Regions from separate parts of the Variovorax sp. dw_954 genome, predicted to be linked through region 2. Evidence: predicted binding sites of a transcription regulator. Region 2 holds the regulator's gene; the other holds the start of a gene.
What was found. The regulator LexA, encoded in region 2, represses DNA repair genes until DNA is damaged. The targets are predictions, from matches to a motif close to ACTGTATNNNNATACAGT.
Positions count from the first base shown of each region.

Region 1 (4,991 bases), on a different contig from region 2:
GGGCAAGGGCGCGAGCGGTGCGGCGGTGCAGAACCTCGAATTGATGCTGGGGCTCTGAGCTTCGTCGCTGCGCTGGCGGGGCTACCCGCCTTGACACCTCGGGCAATGCCGAAGCAGGAGGGATTCCCAGGCACGACGCAAGACCGGCTCGACCCTTTGTCCGACGCTACAGATTCGATAGCAATGCGTGCAATTGTGGCGCGCATTTCCGCGGTTCCGGGCGTGCAAATGTGGCTATCATCCGGCGATCCAAACAAGAGGAGCGCTGAACATGGCCGCCAAATTCCAGAAGCCCACCGGCGCGTTCGTGGCCGCATCCTGGGCCGCACTGTTCGTCGGCGCGATCGTCTTCCTCATCGGGTTGTGGAACGCCTCCATGCAACTCAATGAGAAGGGCTACTACTTCACCATCCTGATGTACGGCCTGTTCTCCGCCGTGTCCCTGCAGAAGTCGGTGCGCGACCGGCTCGAGGGCATTCCGGTCACCAACATCTACTACAGCCTATGCTGGGTCTCGCTGTTGCTGTCGGTGGCGCTGTTGGCCGTGGGCCTCTTCAATGCCACGCTGGCGGGGAGCGAGAAGGGCTTCTATGGCATGGCGTTCCTGCTCGCGCTGTTCGGTGCGGTCGCCGTGCAGAAGAACGTGCGTGACATGGCTGCGCACAAGAGCGACACGCCCGGCTTGGCGGACGAGCCCGACGTGGCCTGAGCGGCCTGCGAAAGCCGGACGCCCGCTGCGCGGGTCTCAGCGCGTGAGATAGAAACCCACGGCCGCCAGCGCCGCGTGCGCGGCGACGGCAATCCACCAGATCGTGCGGGAGGGCGTGGCCGCATCCTGAAGCGCATCGCCGATGCGCTGGTTGAGCATGGTGCGCAAGGCGGGGTCTTCGGCGCCTGCCGCTGCCGCACCGAATTCACCCTGAGTCTGCTGCCAATGCGCCACCATGTCCGACAGCGGCAGCCGCGCAAGCACGAAGCCGATGGCCCTGGACAGCGCCTTGCTCTCCCCGAGGACCGGCGCGAGTTGCCGGCTCAAGGTTTCCACGGTGAGCCATTCCGGTACACGCTGCAATGCGCCGTACGTGCGGGGCATGGCCTCGATGCGGCCCGCGATGGCAGAGGCCAGTCGCTGAGAGAGGGTCTCGCCGTGGGCCCTGACCACCTGCTGCAGCGCCCGTGCATGGCCTTGCTTCACGCCGATCATCAGGTAGAGCGGGACGTACAGCATCAGCAACATGGCCACCAGCAAGGGCGGTGAGGCCAGCATTGCCAGCACGGCGCCGACGCCGCCCGCATGGGCTGCCGACATGCCCGGTCCATCGAAGCGGCCGAGGTACCACGCGAATGCGCCGCCGCCGAGCAGCAGGGCCAGGAGTCCGCCCACGACGACTGAACTCGCGAAAGCCGCGCCGGCCTTGAAGCCGGTGCGCATGAGAGACGGCGAAGCCGGCGTTGAAGCATTCGATGGCAAGAATTCCTCCCTGGATTGCGGTCTGCGCCGCGCCTTCGAATCATGCCAGTCCACGCCCGCCACGGGCGCGTTTAATTGATGTCCGCGTTCGTTTTCAGCGTCTTCGTGACCACGTCGGCCGAGAAGCCGCGGGCCAGCAGGAAGCGCACCTGCCGGGCGCGCTCGGCGGCATCCGCTGGCGGCACGCCGAAGCGGCGGCGCCAGACTTCCAGGGCACGGGGCAATTCGGTCTCGCGCAGGCTGGCCACAGCCTCGGCGATGGCCTCCGGAGCAATGCCCTTGTGCGCCAGCTCCTGCCGGACGCGCGCGGCGCCGACGCGCGAGGCACGTTGGTTCAGCACGGACTGGACCACGCGCGCCTCGCTGATGAAGTCTTTCGCGGCGAGTTCGTCGAGCGCCCGGCCCAGCGAGCCGGGCTCTTCCTCATGGCGCGCGAGCTTGCGTTCCAACTCCGCGCGCGAATGCTCTCGTTGGCTCAGCAGGCGCAGCGCGCGGCCTTTGAGGGAAGGGGCTCCAAATGCCATCGGCTGGCGTGTCGCTTACTTCTCGGCCTTGTCGGCCTTCTCAGCCTTCACGGGCTTGGCCACGGGCGCTTCGGGCGCACCCGCATCGGCGGCCAGCAGCGGAATGCCCAGCGATTCGCGCACCTTGTTCTCGATCTCGCGCGACAGCTCCGGGTTCTCGCGCAGGAACTCGCGCGCGTTGTCGCGGCCCTGGCCGATCTTCTCGCCGTTGTAGGCGTACCAGGCGCCGGACTTGTCGACGATCTTTGCCGTGACGCCCATGTCGATGATCTCGCCCTCGCGGCTGATGCCTTCGCCGAACAGGATGTCGAACTCGGCCGTCTTGAAGGGGGGCGAGACCTTGTTCTTCACCACCTTGACCTTGGTCTCGTTGCCGATGGCTTCGTCGCCCTTCTTGATGGTGCCGATGCGGCGAATGTCCAGCCGCACCGAGGCGTAGAACTTCAGCGCGTTGCCGCCGGTGGTGGTTTCGGGCGAGCCGAACATCACGCCGATCTTCATGCGGATCTGGTTGATGAAGATGACCATGCAGTTGGTCTTCTTGATCGTGGCGGTGAGCTTGCGCAGCGCCTGGCTCATCAGGCGGGCCTGCAGGCCGGGCAGGGAGTCGCCCATTTCGCCTTCGATTTCGGCCTTGGGCGTGAGCGCGGCGACCGAGTCGACCACGATCAGGTCGACGGCGCCGGAACGCACCAGCGAGTCGACGATTTCAAGGGCTTGCTCGCCGGTGTCGGGCTGGCTGATGAGCAGGTCGGACAGGTTCACGCCGAGCTTCTGGGCGTACTGCACGTCGAGCGCGTGTTCGGCATCGACGAAGGCGCAGGTGCCGGCCTGACGTTGCATCTCGGCGATGACCTGCAGCGTGAGCGTGGTCTTGCCCGAGGATTCAGGGCCGTAGATCTCGATGACGCGGCCGCGCGGCAGACCGCCGACGCCCAGCGCGATGTCCAGGCCCAGCGAACCGGTGGAGACCACCTGGATGTCTTCCAGCGCCTCGCCTTCGCCCAGCCGCATGATCGTGCCCTTGCCGAACTGCTTTTCGATCTGCGCCAGCGCGGCCTGCAGTGCCTTGGCCTTTTCGCTGTTCGGGACCGAGATGCTGGTGCCCTTGACGAGTGCGTCCATGAAAAATCTCCTTGAATATCAACGGTTTGTGTTTGGTTTTCGCATCTGTGTTTGATAACAGGCTGGATGCTTGAACAGTAGTGTATGCGGCTGTATAAATCCGTAAAGTCGATTTTTAGTCAGTTTGCTTTACCATATGCACGATGACCACGGACCCCGAAGACGACTGGCGGCAGACCCACCTGGGCCGCCTGCTCGGCCACGCGATGCGCCGCTTCGACGAGCGCGTGCTGGCGCTGATGGCGCACGACATCGACGTGCCCCTGGCGTTGTCGAACCTCGCCGCGCGCCAGCAGGTCAGCGCCGCCCACATCCACATCACGCGGCACTTGGCGCGCAACGGCTCGCGCCTGACCGAACTGGCCGAGCGCGCCGGCATGACCAAGCAGGCGATGGGCACGCTGGTCGACCAATGCGAGGCCTGGGGCATCGTGACGCGCGGGCCCGACCCGCTCGATGCGCGGGCGCGGCGCGTGGAGTTCACCAACGACGGGCTGGCCTGGCTCGATGCCTTCCGGCGCGCCGTGGCGCAGGCGGAGCAGGAGTTCCGCGCCAGCGTGGGCGACGAGGTGGCGACGGTGGTGACGATCGGGCTGGAGGCCTATGCAACCTGAGCGAAAGGCCATGGACGCACTTCTAGAATCGGCGCTCGATAGAGCTAAATCGCAGGGACACCACACCAACGGGGACACCACCCATGCGAATCCTGATTGCCGAAGATGACCAGGTCCTGGCCGATGCCTTGCTGCGCAGCTTGCGCACCTCGGGCGCGGCGGTCGACCACGTGGCCACCGGCTCGCAGGCCGATGCCGCGCTGATGACCAACAGCGAATTCGACCTGCTCATCCTCGACCTCGGCCTGCCCAACCTGCACGGCCTGGAAATCCTGAAGCGGCTGCGCGCCCGCGGCTCCTCGCTGCCGGTGTTGGTGCTGACCGCCGCCGACAGCGTGGAGGAGCGCGTCAAGGGGCTGGACTACGGCGCCGATGACTACATGGCCAAGCCGTTCTCCCTGCAGGAGCTGGAGGCGCGGGTTCGCGCGCTCACGCGCCGCGGCATGGGCGGCACCAGCAACGCGATCCGGCACGGCCCGCTGGTGTACGACCAGGCCGGCCGCGTGGCGACCATCGACGGGCGGATGATCGAGCTGTCGGCGCGCGAACTGGGCCTGCTCGAAGTGCTGCTGCAGCGCGCCGGCCGGCTGGTCAGCAAGGACCAGTTGGTGGAGCGGCTGTGCGAATGGGGCGAGGAGGTGAGCCTCAACGCGATCGAGGTCTACATCCACCGCCTGCGCAAGAAGATCGAGAAGGGCCCGATCCGCATCGCGACGGTGCGCGGGCTGGGCTACTGCCTGGAGAAGATCCAGGCGTAGCCTGGAAGCCGCCTTACTGCTGCTTGTCCAGATACATCGTCATGACGTAGCGGGGCGACTTGGCGATCATGACCAGCGAGCGGAAATAGCCATTCCCGACGTAGTCGCCGGCCCCGGTCAAGTAGATTGCGCTCGGGCCGGCGTAGTCTCCGGCGGTGTCCAGTTCGCACGCCTTCTGTGTGCCTGTCGCCGCATTGGCCGTGTTCAATGTCAGGTCGTACATGTTCTTCGCGGTCTTCGGCTCCGACTGCAGCAGCGTGCCCCAGAGCTTGCAGGTCCCGAATTCCGAGCCGCCGGTCGTCCCGGTCAGCACGCCCTTCTCGTCGATCTTGATCGAGACAGTGACATTCGATTCGCTGACGCCCCATTTGCCCGCGACGCTTTGCTGGCTCACGGCCAGCGCATTGGCGTTGCTGTACTTCAGCGGCCCCCAGGCCTGGGATGAGCGGCCGTCCCTCGCGTAGCTGCCATCCATCGAGGCCTTCGCGCTGAATGTGCC
Region 1 covers NZ_JAAVVD010000016.1:62,494-67,484, forward strand. Annotated here, with positions in the region: gene argC (N-acetyl-gamma-glutamyl-phosphate reductase) at 1-58, shown strand, start outside; gene yiaA (inner membrane protein YiaA) at 272-709, shown strand; gene HB681_RS23060 (hypothetical protein) at 746-1,432, opposite strand; gene recX (recombination regulator RecX) at 1,543-1,995, opposite strand; gene recA (recombinase RecA) at 2,011-3,120, opposite strand; gene HB681_RS23075 (MarR family transcriptional regulator) at 3,264-3,734, shown strand; gene HB681_RS23080 (response regulator transcription factor) at 3,818-4,492, shown strand; gene HB681_RS23085 (hypothetical protein) at 4,506-4,991, opposite strand, start outside.
Region 1: recA (recombinase RecA) is a predicted target of LexA. The motif match lies at 3,182-3,199, and genes of this name have one in related genera.

Region 2 (4,991 bases):
TCCCAAGAACCCTTTCGAGGACACCATGAGACTGATTTTGTTGGGCGCCCCCGGGGCAGGTAAAGGCACGCAGGCGACTTTCATCTGCAAGAAATACGGCATACCGCAGATCTCGACGGGCGATATGTTGCGCGCCGCAGTCAAGGCCGGCACGCCACTGGGACTTCAAGCCAAGTCAGTCATGGAATCGGGTGGGTTGGTCGGCGACGACCTGATCATCAATCTCGTCAAGGAACGTATCACGCAGCCCGATTGCGCGAATGGCTTCCTGTTCGACGGCTTCCCCCGCACGATCCCGCAAGCCGAGGCGATGAAGGCCGAAGGCGTCAAGCTCGACTACGTGCTGGAAATCGAAGTGCCCTTCGAGGACATCATCGAACGCATGAGCGGACGTCGTTCGCACTCGGCATCGGGCCGCACCTACCACGTCAAGTTCAATCCGCCCAAGGTCGAAGGCATCGACGACGTGACCGGCGAGCCGCTGATCCAGCGCCCCGACGACAACGAAGAGACCGTGCGCCATCGGCTCGACGTCTACAGCCAGCAAACCCGCCCGCTGGTGAACTACTACGCCACCTGGGCCAAGACCGAGCCTGAGGCCGCGCCGAAGTACCGCGCCATCGCCGGCGTCGGCAGCGTGGACGACATCACGCAACGGGCCTTCGCGGCGTTGAGCAACTAAGCGAGAGCGAGAAGCGGGGCCCGGACGCGGGCCCCTGATTCGACGCGCTGCGTCAGCGCGACGGCTGGCGAGTCAGCAATTCAAGCATGAGTGCAATGCGCGCCTTGACCGGACTCAGCCCGCCGGCATCGCGCAACGCATCCCCGGGTTTGGGCAGGATGCGGCCATTGGAGCAACGCGTGGCGCGCAGTACCGCGATGCCCGCTGCCTGCGCCCTGAGCGCAGCCGCCTCCAACGCGTGATGCAGCGTGCCGTTGCCGGTGGCGGCCAGCACCAACCCCTGGACGGCGTCCGTGCCTCCAACTGCATGCTCCCGGACCAGCGAATCGACGATCGCGCCGCTCGCGCCGGCATGGCTCAGCATGATTTCCACGCGAGGCGCAGCACTGGCGCCTGAAACTGCGTCGATCTCCGCCGGCGACCACTGTGTGCTCGTCGAGGGCCAGCTCCGCACGGAACGAACCGCACCCTCCTCGACATAGCCGATCGGTCCGGCGTCGCCGGAAGAGAAGGCATCGAGCCGATAGGTGTGGACCTTCTGCACATCGAGCGCCCCATGGATCACTCCCGCGCAGACCGCGAGCACACCGCTCGCATTTGCCGTAGCCGCAACGACTACCGCATCCCGCACGTTCTGCGGCCCGTCAGGCGACAGCGACGTCGCCGGCCGCATCGCACATGTCAACACCACAGGCTTCTGCGACCGCAGCGTCGAATGCAGGAAGAAGGCCGTCTCTTCCAGCGTATCGGTCCCATGCGTGATCACGAGACCGACGACATCTGGCTGCACCAGCCAATGCGCGCAACGCGCGGCCAGGCGCTGCCAGATCGCGAAGTCCATGTCCTTGCTGTCCACCTGTGCCACCTGCTCCGACTGCAACGTGACGCCAGCCACCTCGATGCCACCCAGCAACTCCGACACGCCGACCTCCGCCGCCGTGTAGCCGATGTTGTCGCCGGGCTGCGTGGACCGGCCGGCAATGGTGCCTCCCGTGCCGAGGACCACCACGCGCCTGGACTCCTTCACTGCCTTGCTCGCGACCATGCTTGCCATCTTTCAGAAACTGGTTAAAAATACAGGTACTGGATATTCAACCAGTGCCGCAAGGAGTCAAGCGCATGCTCAACCTGTCGAACTTTGCCGTCAAGCTTACCGCCCGCCAGCAGCAGATCCTGGACTTGATCCAGAGCGCTATTGCCCGGACCGGCGCGCCGCCCACACGAGCAGAAATCGCGGCTGAATTGGGCTTCAAGTCCGCCAACGCGGCCGAAGAACATTTGCAGGCGCTGGCGCGCAAGGGCGTCATCGAACTGGTCAGCGGCACCTCGCGCGGCATCCGCCTGAAGGGCGAGGTCTTGCGCGCCATCAACGAAACACGCTCCAGCCAGTATTCGCTGGGCCTGCCCGGCATGGCCCAATTGGCGCTCCCCTTGGTCGGCCGAGTCGCGGCAGGCTCGCCGATCCTCGCGCAGGAACACATCGATCAGACCTACTACGTCGAAAACACGCTGTTCCAACGCCAGCCCGACTATCTGCTCAAGGTGCGCGGCATGTCCATGCGCGACGCGGGCATCATGGATGGCGACCTGCTCGCAGTCCAGTCCACCAAGGAAGTGCGCAACGGCCAGATCGTCGTCGCCCGCCTCGGCGATGAAGTCACCGTCAAGCGGCTGCGGCGCAACAAGCAGGTGATCGAGCTGCATGCCGAAAACCCCGACTACCCCACCATCATCGTGCAGCCGGGCGAGCCCTTTGAAATCGAAGGCCTGGCCGTCGGCCTGATCCGGAACACGATGCTGATGTAGCCATTACCGACGCAACAGGTGGCGGGCGTATGGCGAAGAGGCCATCACCCTGTTGCGGTCGACCTGAAGAAATCCTGCCTGTGTTCAACCTCTGACCAATCTGGAGTTCACATGGGAATCGCTTTTCTGACCTTGGCTGAAATCTTCACGCCCCTGCAATCGCTGGCCAGCCGATGGATGCCCGCGCGTCGCCGGAGCGGGCTGCGCTACGTGGCGGTGCGCCCCGGATGCACGGCCCGCGCATCCGCGAGCAAGCCGACGCCTGGCGCCAGGCCCTTGCGCGTGGTGCGCATACTGGATGCACAGCGCACGACCACCGGTGCGGGCCGCGTCGTCATCTCGGGCCGCATGGCCGATGTCTGCGCCGAGCTCGACCGGCTCGCCGCGCTGGAAGCCGCGGACGATGCCAGGCGCCTGATGCATTGAGCCATCCTTGCGGGCGCGACACACGCAGCGCACGGCCTTCGAGGGTGCAAGGCACAATAACGTGCCATGAATATCGTGATCCTCGACGACTACCAGGATGCGGTGCGCAAATTGCGCTGCGCGAGCAAGCTCGACGCCTATGCCGCCAAGGTCTATACCAACACCGTCAAGGGGATCGGCCAACTGTCGGTGCGATTGAGAGACGCTGACGTGATCGTCCTGATTCGCGAGCGCACCCAGATCTCCCGGCAACTGGTCGAGAAGCTGCCCAAGCTCAAGCTCATTTCGCAAACCGGCCGTGTGGGCAGCCACATCGACGTGAACGCCTGCAGCGAATTGGGCGTCGCGGTGGCCGAGGGCAGCGGTTCGCCGCTTGCTCCAGCCGAGTTGACCTGGGCCCTGATCATGTCCGCGATGCGCCGGCTGCCGCAGTACATCAGCAACCTCAAGCACGGCGCATGGCAGCAGTCCGGCCTCAAGTCGGCCTCGATGCCGCCGAACTTCGGCCTGGGATCGGTGCTCAAGGGCAAGACGCTCGGTATCTGGGGCTACGGCCGCATCGGGCAACTGGTGGCGCGCTATGGACAGGCCTTCGGCATGCAGGTCGTCATCTGGGGACGTGAAGCGAGTTGCGCCAAGGCGCGATCCGACGGACTGCAGATCGCGCCGAGCCGCGAGGCATTGTTCGAGATGTCCGATGTGCTCTCGGTGCACCTGCGGCTCATGGACGAGACACGCGGCATCGTGACCCTGGCGGACTTGTCGCGGATGCAACCGACCGCGCTGTTCGTCAACACGTCGCGCGCAGAGCTGGTCGAGTCCGACGCCCTGCTTGCAGCACTCAATCGGGGCCGGCCCGGTCTCGCTGCGATCGACGTCTTCGAGAGCGAACCACCGCTGCAGGGACACGCGCTGCTGCGCCTTGAAAACTGCATCTGCACGCCGCACATCGGCTACGTCGAGCAAGAGAGCTACGAGCTCTACTTCGGCCAGGCTTTCGACAATGTCGCGAGCTTCATCAAGGGCAATCCGACCAACATCGTCAATCCTGGCGCCTTGCAGGTTCGCCGTTGAGTCGCCCTCCGCTTCCGGGCGCGCTCTGGGCGCTGCTGGCGGGCAACTTCGTCATCGGCACCGGCGTCATGCTGGTCGCGGGCACGCTCAACGAGATCAGTGATTCGTTCGGCGTGAGCGTGGCTGCAGCGGGCCAGCTGATGACGGCGGGCGCGCTGGTAGTCTGCTTCGGCGCACCGCTGCTGGCAGCCCTTGTGGCGGGCTGGGACCGGCGAACGCTTCTGGCGCTGACGATGGTCTGGTATGCGGTCTGCAACGTGGCGGCATCACTCATGCCGAGCTACCTTGGGCTTCTGCTCATGCGCATGCTGACGATGCTGGCGCCAGCCATCTTCACGGCGCAGGCCGCGGCGTCAGTGGGCATGCTGGTTCCGGCGGATCAGCGCGGCCGGGGTGTGACGTTCGTGTTCCTCGGTTGGTCGATGGCATCGGTGCTGGGCCTGCCGCTGGGCGCGTGGCTCGGCGGCCACTACGGCTGGCGGACTGCATTCGTGGCCATTGCCGTCGCCGCATTCTTCAGTGCGGCCGCGATATGGTGGACGATGCCGAACGGCATTCGCCCCGCGGCACTCACGCGGGCGGCCTGGGTGCGCGTCTTCAGGAGTCCGGCCTTGATGGGCGTGCTGGCGGTCACCGCATTGCAAAGCACCGGCCAATTCGTGGTGTTCGCCTATTTCGCCCCCTTGCTCAAGCAGCAACTCGGCGCCGACGCAACGACGCAGAGCTTTATCTGGGGCTGGTTTGGCGCCTGTGGCCTGGTCGGCAATCTCCTGGTCAGTCGCTACATCGACCGCATTGGCGCGGGCCGCGCGGCGCTGGTGACCACGGTGCTCATGGCAACGAGCCTGTTGCTGTGGCCGCTGGGCATCAATTTCGTGGTCTTCGCCCTGGTGCTGCTACCTTGGGGCCTCGGCTGCTTCGCGGCCAATTCGGCCCAGCAGGCGCGGCTGGTCGGAATGGCGCCGGCGATGGCGCCCGGGTCGGTCGCGCTCAACAGCTCGGG
Region 2 covers NZ_JAAVVD010000048.1:2,006-6,996, reverse strand. Annotated here, with positions in the region: gene adk (adenylate kinase) at 26-682, shown strand; gene HB681_RS36650 (asparaginase) at 735-1,727, opposite strand; gene lexA (transcriptional repressor LexA) at 1,802-2,488, shown strand; gene HB681_RS36640 (hypothetical protein) at 2,600-2,914, shown strand; gene HB681_RS36635 (D-2-hydroxyacid dehydrogenase family protein) at 2,981-3,988, shown strand; gene HB681_RS36630 (MFS transporter) at 3,985-4,991, shown strand, end outside.